DNA from 3 places in the Streptomyces sp. R818 genome. Region 3 is predicted to be linked to each of the others. Evidence: predicted binding sites of a transcription regulator. Region 3 holds the regulator's gene; each other region holds the start of a gene.
The links. The regulator HrcA, encoded in region 3, represses chaperone genes, less so after heat shock. The targets are predictions, from matches to a motif close to TTNGCACTCNGNNNNNCNGAGTGCNAA.
Positions count from the first base shown of each region.

Region 1: the regulator HrcA is predicted to act here: its motif matches at 1,382-1,408, upstream of groES (co-chaperone GroES).
Region 2: the regulator HrcA is predicted to act here: its motif matches at 1,046-1,072, upstream of groL (chaperonin GroEL).

Region 1 covers NZ_JAOCNE010000006.1:850,245-853,515, forward strand. The annotation lists gene N5I75_RS20355 (polysaccharide deacetylase family protein) at 1-548, shown strand, start outside; gene N5I75_RS20360 (polysaccharide deacetylase family protein) at 545-1,243, shown strand; gene groES (co-chaperone GroES) at 1,553-1,861, shown strand; gene groL (chaperonin GroEL) at 1,982-3,271, shown strand, end outside.
Region 2 covers NZ_JAOCNE010000006.1:514,226-517,496, forward strand. The annotation lists gene N5I75_RS18740 (MoaD/ThiS family protein) at 1-192, shown strand, start outside; gene N5I75_RS18745 (cold-shock protein) at 615-824, shown strand; gene groL (chaperonin GroEL) at 1,204-2,829, shown strand; gene N5I75_RS18755 (DUF6215 domain-containing protein) at 2,972-3,271, shown strand, end outside.
Region 3 covers NZ_JAOCNE010000003.1:1,369,202-1,372,472, reverse strand. The annotation lists gene N5I75_RS11385 (DUF3097 domain-containing protein) at 1-566, opposite strand, end outside; gene N5I75_RS11380 (MBL fold metallo-hydrolase) at 601-1,371, opposite strand; gene hrcA (heat-inducible transcriptional repressor HrcA) at 1,536-2,552, shown strand; gene dnaJ (molecular chaperone DnaJ) at 2,553-3,271, shown strand, end outside.

The sequences.
Region 1 (3,271 bases), on a different contig from region 3:
TCACCATCGACGACGGCGCCGAGAAGGACCCGCGCTTCCTCCGCATGATGAGCGACCTGAGGATCCCGTACACGGCGTTCCTGACCGACACGGAGGTCAGGAAGAAGAAGCCCGGCTACGCGTACTTCAAGAAGGCCCGCGCAATGGGCGCGACCCTCAACAACCACACCCTGCACCACCGCTTCCTGCCGGGCCTCTCCTACGCGCAGCAGAAGCACGAGATCTGCGGCATGCAGGACAAGCTCCAGGACCACTACGGCAAGCGCCCCACCCTCTTCCGCCCGCCGTACGGCGACTACAACCAGGCCACCCTGAGAGCCGCCAAGGCCTGCGGCATCGAGTACGCGCCGATCTGGAACGCCGAGGTCTTCGCCGACCGCATCGACCACCGCGAGTGGGACCGGTCGCTCCACCCCGGTGACATCGTCCTCACGCACTTCCGGGGCCGCGCGGACTGGCCGGGCACGATGCGCGACATGCTCCGCTTCTTCCTGGACCACGTCACCGCCCGGGGGTACGCGGTGGCCCGCCTGGAGGACTACCTGTGACACCCCGCCGCGCCCTCGCCGGCACCCTGGCGGCGGCCCTGCTCCTCACCGGCTGCGCCGGATCCGTCGACCCGATCGAACGCATGGGCCGCAAGGCGGCGCAACGGGTCCGCCACCACCACCCGCCCCCGGCAGCGGCACCACCGGCCGCCCCGACGGCGACGGTCCCCCCGGTGATCGACCACGTCCCCACCTCCGACAAGGTCGTCTTCCTGACCTACGACCTCGACGGTGACGCCGGAAGGCCCACGGACCCCGCCTTCCTGGCGCTGGTCCGCGACCACCACCTGCCGCTCACGGTCTTCACCGCCGGGCCGGGCCGCCACGACTCCCTGGGACGGCTGCGCGCCCTGGGCGCCGACATCGGGAACCGCACCCTCACGCACCCCGCCCTGCCCGGCCTCGGCTACGTGGAACAGCACACGCAGATCTGCGCCCAGCAGCGCCACCTCAGGTCCCGCTTCGGCCGCACCCCCGGCTTGCTCCGCCCGCCATCGGGCGCGTACGACGCGACAACGCTGAGAGCGGCGGCGGCCTGCGACATCAAGGCGATCGTCCTGTGGACCCCGGACCCGGTGACCCTCCACCCGGGCGCCATCATCCGCACAACCCCGAGCAAGAGCCGGACCGTCGAGCTGCTGCGCGAGATCCGGCACCAGGGCTACAAGGTGGCCGCGCTGAGCGACTACCTGTAAAGGCTCACCGCTCAGGGGCGCGGGGAACGGCGCGACAAGCCACGACGAGAGGCGCTTTCGGCGGCGAAGCGAACCCCCGCGGCGGGGGGGCCGCCATCGAGCACAGGCCCACCCGACCCACGCCGCGTCGCCCGACGATTGGCACTCCGCTTGACCGAGTGCTAATCACGGTCATAGTCTCGACCCTGGCACTCACCACTGGAGAGTGCCAACAGCGACGGGCAGGTCCGGCACCCGCGACGACGGATCCACCTGGTCGCCACCTCAGACTCTTAACCCCGTGAGATCTCCGAAGGGGGAGACCGGATCGTGACGACCGCCAGCTCCAAGGTTGCCATCAAGCCGCTCGAGGACCGCATCGTGGTCCAGCCGCTCGACGCCGAGCAGACCACGGCCTCCGGCCTGGTCATTCCGGACACCGCGAAGGAGAAGCCCCAGGAGGGCGTCGTCCTCGCCGTGGGCCCGGGCCGCTTCGAGAACGGCGAGCGCCTGCCGCTCGACGTGAAGTCCGGCGACATCGTGCTGTACAGCAAGTACGGCGGCACCGAGGTCAAGTACAACGGCGAGGAGTACCTCGTCCTCTCGGCGCGCGACGTCCTCGCGATCGTCGAGAAGTAAGCGGCCTGAAAAAGCAGCTTTTGATGTGAAGTGCGCCCCTGGCACCCGCGACCGTAAGAAGCCGGGGTCAGGGGCGTTCTTCGTTCACCCCTAGTTTTTCGAGAGGGCTGAAACGCTCCCATGGCGAAGATCCTGAAGTTTGACGAGGACGCCCGTCGCGCCCTCGAGCGCGGCGTCAACAAGCTTGCCGACACGGTCAAGGTGACGATCGGCCCCAAGGGCCGCAACGTCGTCATCGACAAGAAGTTCGGCGCTCCCACCATCACCAACGACGGTGTGACCATCGCCCGCGAGGTCGAGGTCGAGGACCCGTACGAGAACCTCGGCGCGCAGCTGGTGAAGGAGGTGGCGACCAAGACCAACGACATCGCGGGTGACGGTACGACCACCGCCACCGTGCTCGCCCAGGCCCTGGTCAAGGAGGGTCTGCGCAACGTTGCCGCGGGCGCGTCCCCGGCCGCCCTGAAGAAGGGCATCGACGCCGCGGTGAAGGCCGTGTCCGAGGACCTCCTCGCGACCGCCCGCCCGATCGACGAGAAGTCCGACATCGCCGCCGTCGCCGGTCTGTCCGCGCAGGACAGCCAGGTCGGCGAGCTGATCGCCGAGGCGATGGACAAGGTCGGCAAGGACGGTGTCATCACCGTCGAGGAGTCCAACACCTTCGGCCTGGAGCTCGACTTCACCGAGGGCATGGCCTTCGACAAGGGCTACCTGTCCCCGTACTTCGTCACCGACCAGGAGCGTATGGAGGCCGTCCTCGACGACCCGTACATCCTGATCCACCAGGGCAAGATCGGTTCGATCCAGGACCTGCTCCCGCTCCTCGAGAAGGTCATCCAGGCCGGCGGCTCGAAGCCCCTCCTGATCATCGCCGAGGACGTCGAGGGCGAGGCCCTGTCGACCCTGGTCGTGAACAAGATCCGCGGCACGTTTAACGCCGTCGCGGTCAAGGCCCCCGGCTTCGGCGACCGCCGCAAGGCGATGCTGCAGGACATGGCCACCCTCACCGGTGCCACCGTCATCGCCGAGGAGGTCGGCCTCAAGCTCGACCAGGCCGGTCTCGACGTGCTCGGCTCCGCCCGCCGCGTCACCATCACCAAGGACGACACCACGATCGTCGACGGTGGCGGCAACAAGGCCGACGTCGAGGGCCGCGTCAACCAGATCAAGGCCGAGATCGAGAACACGGACTCCGACTGGGACCGCGAGAAGCTCCAGGAGCGCCTCGCGAAGCTCGCCGGCGGCGTCTGCGTCATCAAGGTCGGTGCCGCGACCGAGGTCGAGCTCAAGGAGAAGAAGCACCGTCTGGAGGACGCCATCTCCGCGACCCGCGCCGCGGTCGAGGAGGGCATCGTCTCCGGTGGTGGCTCCGCGCTCGTCCACGCCGTGAAGGTGCTCAACGACAACCTC
Region 2 (3,271 bases), on a different contig from region 3:
GGTGAGGTCATCGCCGATCTCGAGAAGAACCACACCGGGATCGCCGCCCGGGTCCTCGACGATCAGGGCAAGCTGCGCCGGTTCGTCAACGTCTACGTCAATGACGATGACGTCCGCTTCGAGCAGGGTCTGGAGACCGCCACGCCGGACGGCGCGGGCGTGTCGATCATTCCCGCCGTCGCCGGCGGCTGAGCGAACGCTGAGTTACCCCTGTTGCCCCCTCCGCGAGAGAAACGGAGGGGGCAATTCTGCTTGGTTGAGCGCGGTACAGTTGGGGAAGTCGCTTCCTTTCCCCGCCTGGTGCATGACGGGCGCATATGAGTTTCCGCTCGGGACGCGACAAGAAGCAGCCAAAGTGTCCAGCCCCTTCGAGCCTTTTATGGCATTTGCCTGGCCCGAGTTGCCCTGAGATCCGGTGAGTTGGCCCGGTTTCCCCGTTCGAGGGTGCCCAGATTTCTCGTCCGATTGACCTGTTGCAGACGGCAGTTGGGCAGATACATTCAGCCGCGGTCGACGCGTTCCGGCGCACACCCCCACCCATTGGGGAGGGTGAGGTCTGACCCGGATCCGCGAAGTGCGGGTCTGTGCAAGGGCCAGTAATAGGGGAGTTAGGCATGGCTCAGGGCACCGTCAAGTGGTTCAACGCGGAGAAGGGGTACGGCTTCATCGCGGTCGACGGTGGTGCGGATGTATTCGTCCACTACAGCGCGATTCAGATGGACGGCTACCGCACCCTCGAAGAGGGTCAGCGAGTGGAATTCGAGATCTCGCAGGGCCAGAAGGGGCCGCAGGCAGACATGGTCCGCCTGGCCGCCGCCGGCTGAAGCGCGTCGCGACTGACAGGCTTCGTACGAGACGAAGGGTCCGCGTTCCCCGAGGGGGCGCGGGCCCTTCGTCGTGCCCGGCGCCCCTCGCGCGCTGTGCGCGCCCCCGCCCGATCTGTGGTAGCCGCTTGCGCCCGCCCGTCGCCCGACCACCACCCCTCAACGATCCCGCTTCGCGGGAGCACCTTGCACTCTCCGGGGTCGAGTGCTAATCATTGGGCTTAGCACTCTCCCAGTGAGAGTGACAGAACTTGGATCGGGTCGGTGAGGTCCGGGGGCCGGTGGGGCAAGGAACCACGAGGCTCGGGGGCCGTCCGTCGCGGGCACCAGCACGGTCCGTTTGCTTGCTTTTCCACCCCGTCCGGGAGGACCACTTCACATGGCCAAGATCATCGCGTTCGACGAGGAGGCACGGCGCGGCCTCGAGCGCGGCATGAACCAGCTCGCCGACGCCGTCAAGGTGACCCTGGGCCCCAAGGGTCGCAACGTCGTCCTCGAGAAGAAGTGGGGCGCCCCCACGATCACCAACGATGGTGTGTCCATCGCCAAGGAGATCGAGCTCGAGGACCCGTACGAGAAGATCGGCGCCGAGCTGGTCAAGGAGGTCGCGAAGAAGACGGACGACGTCGCCGGTGACGGCACGACGACCGCGACCGTCCTGGCCCAGGCCCTGGTGCGCGAGGGTCTGCGCAACGTGGCCGCCGGTGCCAACCCGATGGCCCTCAAGCGCGGCATCGAGAAGGCCGTCGAGGCCGTCTCCGCCGCCCTGCTCGAGCAGGCCAAGGATGTCGAGACCAAGGAGCAGATCGCTTCCACGGCCTCCATCTCCGCCGCCGACACCCAGATCGGCGAGCTCATCGCCGAGGCCATGGACAAGGTCGGCAAGGAAGGCGTCATCACCGTCGAGGAGTCCCAGACCTTCGGTCTGGAGCTGGAGCTCACCGAGGGTATGCGCTTCGACAAGGGCTACATCTCGGCGTACTTCGCCACCGACATGGAGCGGATGGAGGCGTCGCTCGACGACCCGTACATCCTCATCGTCAACTCCAAGATCGGCAACGTGAAGGACCTGCTCCCGCTCCTGGAGAAGGTCATGCAGTCGGGCAAGCCGCTGCTGATCATCGCCGAGGACGTCGAGGGCGAGGCCCTGTCGACCCTGGTCGTCAACAAGATCCGTGGCACCTTCAAGTCCGTCGCCGTCAAGGCCCCGGGCTTCGGTGACCGCCGCAAGGCCATGCTCGGCGACATCGCCATCCTCACCGGTGGCACCGTCATCTCCGAGGAGGTCGGCCTCAAGCTGGAGAACGCCGGTCTCGACCTGCTCGGTCGCGCCCGCAAGGTCGTCATCACCAAGGACGAGACGACGATCGTCGACGGCGCCGGTGACACCGACCAGGTCCAGGGCCGTGTCAACCAGATCCGTGCCGAGATCGAGAACAGCGACTCGGACTACGACCGCGAGAAGCTCCAGGAGCGTCTGGCGAAGCTGGCCGGCGGCGTGGCCGTCATCAAGGCCGGTGCCGCCACCGAGGTCGAGCTCAAGGAGCGCAAGCACCGCATCGAGGACGCCGTCCGCAACGCGAAGGCGGCCGTCGAGGAGGGCATCGTCGCCGGTGGTGGCGTGGCCCTGCTCCAGGCCTCCGCGGTCTTCGAGAAGCTGGAGCTCGACGGTGACGAGGCGACCGGCGCCAACGCCGTGAAGCTCGCCCTGGAGGCCCCGCTCAAGCAGATCGCCGTCAACGGTGGCCTTGAGGGTGGCGTCGTCGTGGAGAAGGTGCGCAACCTGGCCGTCGGCCACGGTCTGAACGCCGCCACGGGTGAGTACGTCGACATGATCGCCGAGGGCATCCTCGACCCGGCCAAGGTGACGCGCTCCGCGCTCCAGAACGCCGCGTCGATCGCCGCGCTGTTCCTCACCACCGAGGCCGTCATCGCCGACAAGCCGGAGAAGGCCGCTGCCGCGGGCGCTCCGGGCGGTATGCCGGGCGGTGACATGGACTTCTGATCCGGTTCGTTCCGGTTCAGCTCGTCTGTTCGTCCCGAGGGCGGCACTTCCTCTTCAGGAGGGGGTGCCGCCCTCGGGCGTTGTCGGGTTAAAGTCCCCGGGCACTTCACGGGGCAGGCATATGACAGAAGCGGGGGACGGTATGGGAGACGAAGGCGGCAGATCCGAGGACTCCTTCGCCTGGGGGCAGGCGGTGGCGGCCATAGCCGTCGTCGGAGCGCTGGGCCTCGGCCTCTGGGCGCAGCAACTGCGCACCGGGGACACGGCCTCGGGGCAGAGCGCGGCGGAGCCCGCCACCTGCTCGGACTACGACAAGGCGGACGGCGCGAAGAACAAGGCGGCGGGGCGGGTCTCGGGCGCCGAGCTGTGCGCGGCCCTCAACCGGAAGGACCTCGCGACCCTCCTCGGCACGCCCACCGAGATCCCCACCACCGCGTCGGGC
Region 3 (3,271 bases):
GCGTGGGGGCTGGTGACCGACTGGGCGATGCGGTGTTCCTTCGTGCCGGGGACCAGGTGGTCGACCAGGACGCCGAGGCGAGCGTCGGGGCCGGGACCGAACTCCGCCACGATCGCCGGGAGGTCGTCGACGCCTTCGAGGAACTCCACCGCCACGCCCTCGATGCGCAGGTCGTCGCCCCAGACCCGTTCGATCAGCTCGGCGTCGTGCTTGCCCTCGACGTAGATACGGCCCGCGCGGGCCACCCGCGCGCGGGCGCCCGGGAGCGCGACCGAGCCGGACGCCGTGCGGGTCGGGCGGACCGGGCCGCCGGCCGAGGGGCGGACCAGGGTGACGACCTTGCCCTCCAGGAGGAAGCCGCGCGGCTCCATCGGGAACGCGCGGTGCTTGCCGAAGCGGTCCTCCAGGGTCACCGTCGGGCCCTGCGCCGTCTTCTCGACGCGGACGACCGCGCCGCAGAAGCCCGTGGTGACCTCCTCCACGACGAGATCCGGTTCGGCCGGGACCTCGGGCACGGAGGTCTTCCGCTTCCACGGCGGCGTGAAGTCAGGGCTGTACTGGCGCATTCGGCCGACGATAGGCAAAGCCGGTCCGTACGGGCTACGACACGCCGGATCTCGCCGCCAGTGTGGCGCGCTGCTCGCGGACAAACTCCGCATTCACCACCGATCCGTGCCCGGGGACGTAGCGCGCGTCGTCGCCGCCGAGGGCGAGGAGCCGGTCAAGGGCCTCCGGCCACAGGCGCGGGGCCGCGTCCGGGCCCGCCTGGGGTTCGCCGGACTCCTCGACCAGATCGCCGCAGAAGACGATCTCGGGGCTCCCGTCGGCCGTCCCGGCGGGGACGAGGACCGCGAGGTCGTGGGCCGTGTGGCCGGGGCCCACGTTCGCCAGCAGGACCTGGACGCCGCCGCCCAGGTCGAGCGTGCGTTCGCCGCAGATGCGGTGCGCCGGGGTGACGAGGAGGTCCGCCGCCTCGGCCGCCGCGTCGGGGTCGACCCCGTGACGTACGGCGTCGGCGCGCAGGGCGTCCGCGCCGTCCGCCGCGAAGACGGTGTCGATGCCCACGGCCCCGTACACCTCGACGCCCGCGAAGGCGGCCGTGCCGAGCACGTGGTCGAAATGGGGGTGCGTGAGGGCGATGTGGGCCACCCGCGCGCGTCTGTCGCCGAGCAGGCGGCGGGTGTCCACGCGCAGCCGGGCCCCTTCGCGCAGGGAGGAGCCGGTGTCGATCAGCAGGGCCGCGTCGTCGCCCACGACCAGGCCGGTGGTGCAGTCCCAGCCGGGCAGCCGGACGCGGCCCACGCGCGGGGCGAGCTCTTCCCAGCCCACCGCACGCCAGTCGATACCTCGAGACTCCGCCGTGCTTTTCATGGGGTCGACGCTAGCGGCCTTGCCTGGTCCGTACCCACCGGCCGTACACTGAGCCGGGGACGATTGGCACTCGCGCGCAGTGAGTGCCAAAACGGAAAGATCGCATCGATCATCGCGACGCAGGTCGCGGCGGTCTCGGAGACGGTTGCTGGAGGTGTGCGCCGATGCTCAGTGAACGCAGGCTCGAAGTGCTGCGCGCCATCGTCCAGGACTACGTCGGCACCGAGGAGCCCGTCGGCTCCAAGGCGCTGACCGAGCGGCACAGCCTGGGCGTCTCACCGGCGACGGTGCGCAACGACATGGCCGCCCTGGAGGACGAGGGGTTCATCGCCCAGCCGCACACCAGCGCCGGGCGCATCCCCACCGACAAGGGGTACCGCCTCTTCGTCGACAAGCTCACCGCGGTGAAGCCGATGACGGGGCCCGAGCGGCGCGCCATCCAGAACTTCCTGGAGGGCGCCGTCGACCTCGACGACGTCGTCGGGCGGACCGTGCGGCTGCTCGCGCAGCTGACGCGGCAGGTCGCGGTCGTCCAGTACCCGTCCCTGACCCGGTCCACCGTGCGCCATGTCGAGCTGCTCGCGCTCGCGCCCGCCCGTCTGATGCTTGTGCTGATCACGGACACCGGGCGCGTGGAGCAGCGGATGATCGACTGCCCGGCGCCGTTCGGCGAGCCGTCCCTGGCGGATCTGCGGGCGCGGCTGAACAGCCGGGTCGCGGGCCGCAAGTTCGCCGATGTGCCGCAGTTGGTGCAGGATCTGCCCGAGGCGTTCGAGGCGGAGGACCGCGGCACGGTCTCGACGGTGCTCTCCACTCTCCTGGAGACGCTCGTCGAGGAGACCGAGGAGCGGCTGATGATCGGCGGCACCGCCAATCTCACCCGCTTCGGACATGACTTTCCCCTCACCATCCGGCCCGTGCTGGAAGCCCTGGAGGAGCAGGTCGTGCTCCTCAAGTTGCTTGGTGAGGTGGGCGATTCGGGCATGGCCGTACGCATCGGCCACGAGAACGCTCACGAGGGACTCAACTCCACGTCCGTCGTGTCGGTCGGCTACGGTTCGGGCGGCGAGGCAGTCGCCAAGCTCGGCGTGGTCGGACCGACCCGCATGGATTACCCGGGAACGATGGGAGCAGTACGCGCAGTGGCACGTTACGTCGGACAGATCCTGGCGGAGTCGTAAGTGGCCACGGACTACTACGCCGTACTCGGCGTGCGCCGCGACGCTTCCCAGGACGAGATCAAGAAGGCCTTCCGAAGGCTCGCCCGTGAGCTTCACCCGGACGTGAATCCGGACCCGAAGACACAGGAGCGGTTCAAGGAGATCAACGCCGCCTACGAGGTGTTGTCGGACCCGCAGAAGAAGCAGGTCTACGACCTCGGCGGCGACCCGCTGTCCCAGTCGGGCGGCGGTGGTGCCGGTGGCTTCGGCGCCGGCGGGTTCGGGAACTTCTCGGACATCATGGACGCGTTCTTCGGGACGGCGTCGCAGCGCGGGCCCCGCTCGCGCACGCGCCGTGGCCAGGACGCCATGATCCGGCTCGAGATCGAGCTGGACGAGGCCGCCTTCGGCACCACCAAGGACATCCAGGTCGACACCGCTGTGGTCTGTGGGACCTGCAGCGGTGAGGGCGCCGCGCCCGGGACCTCCGCGCAGACCTGTGACATGTGTCGCGGCCGCGGTGAGGTCTCGCAGGTCACGCGCTCCTTCCTCGGCCAGGTCATGACCTCCCGGCCGTGCCCGCAGTGCCAGGGCTTCGGCACCGTCGTGCCGACGCCGTGCCCGGAGTGCGCCGGCGACGGGCGGATCCGTTCGCGCCGCACGCTGACGGTGAAGATCCCGGCCGGTGTGGACAACGGGACGCGGATCCAGCTCGCGGGCGAGGGCGAGGTCGGCCCCGG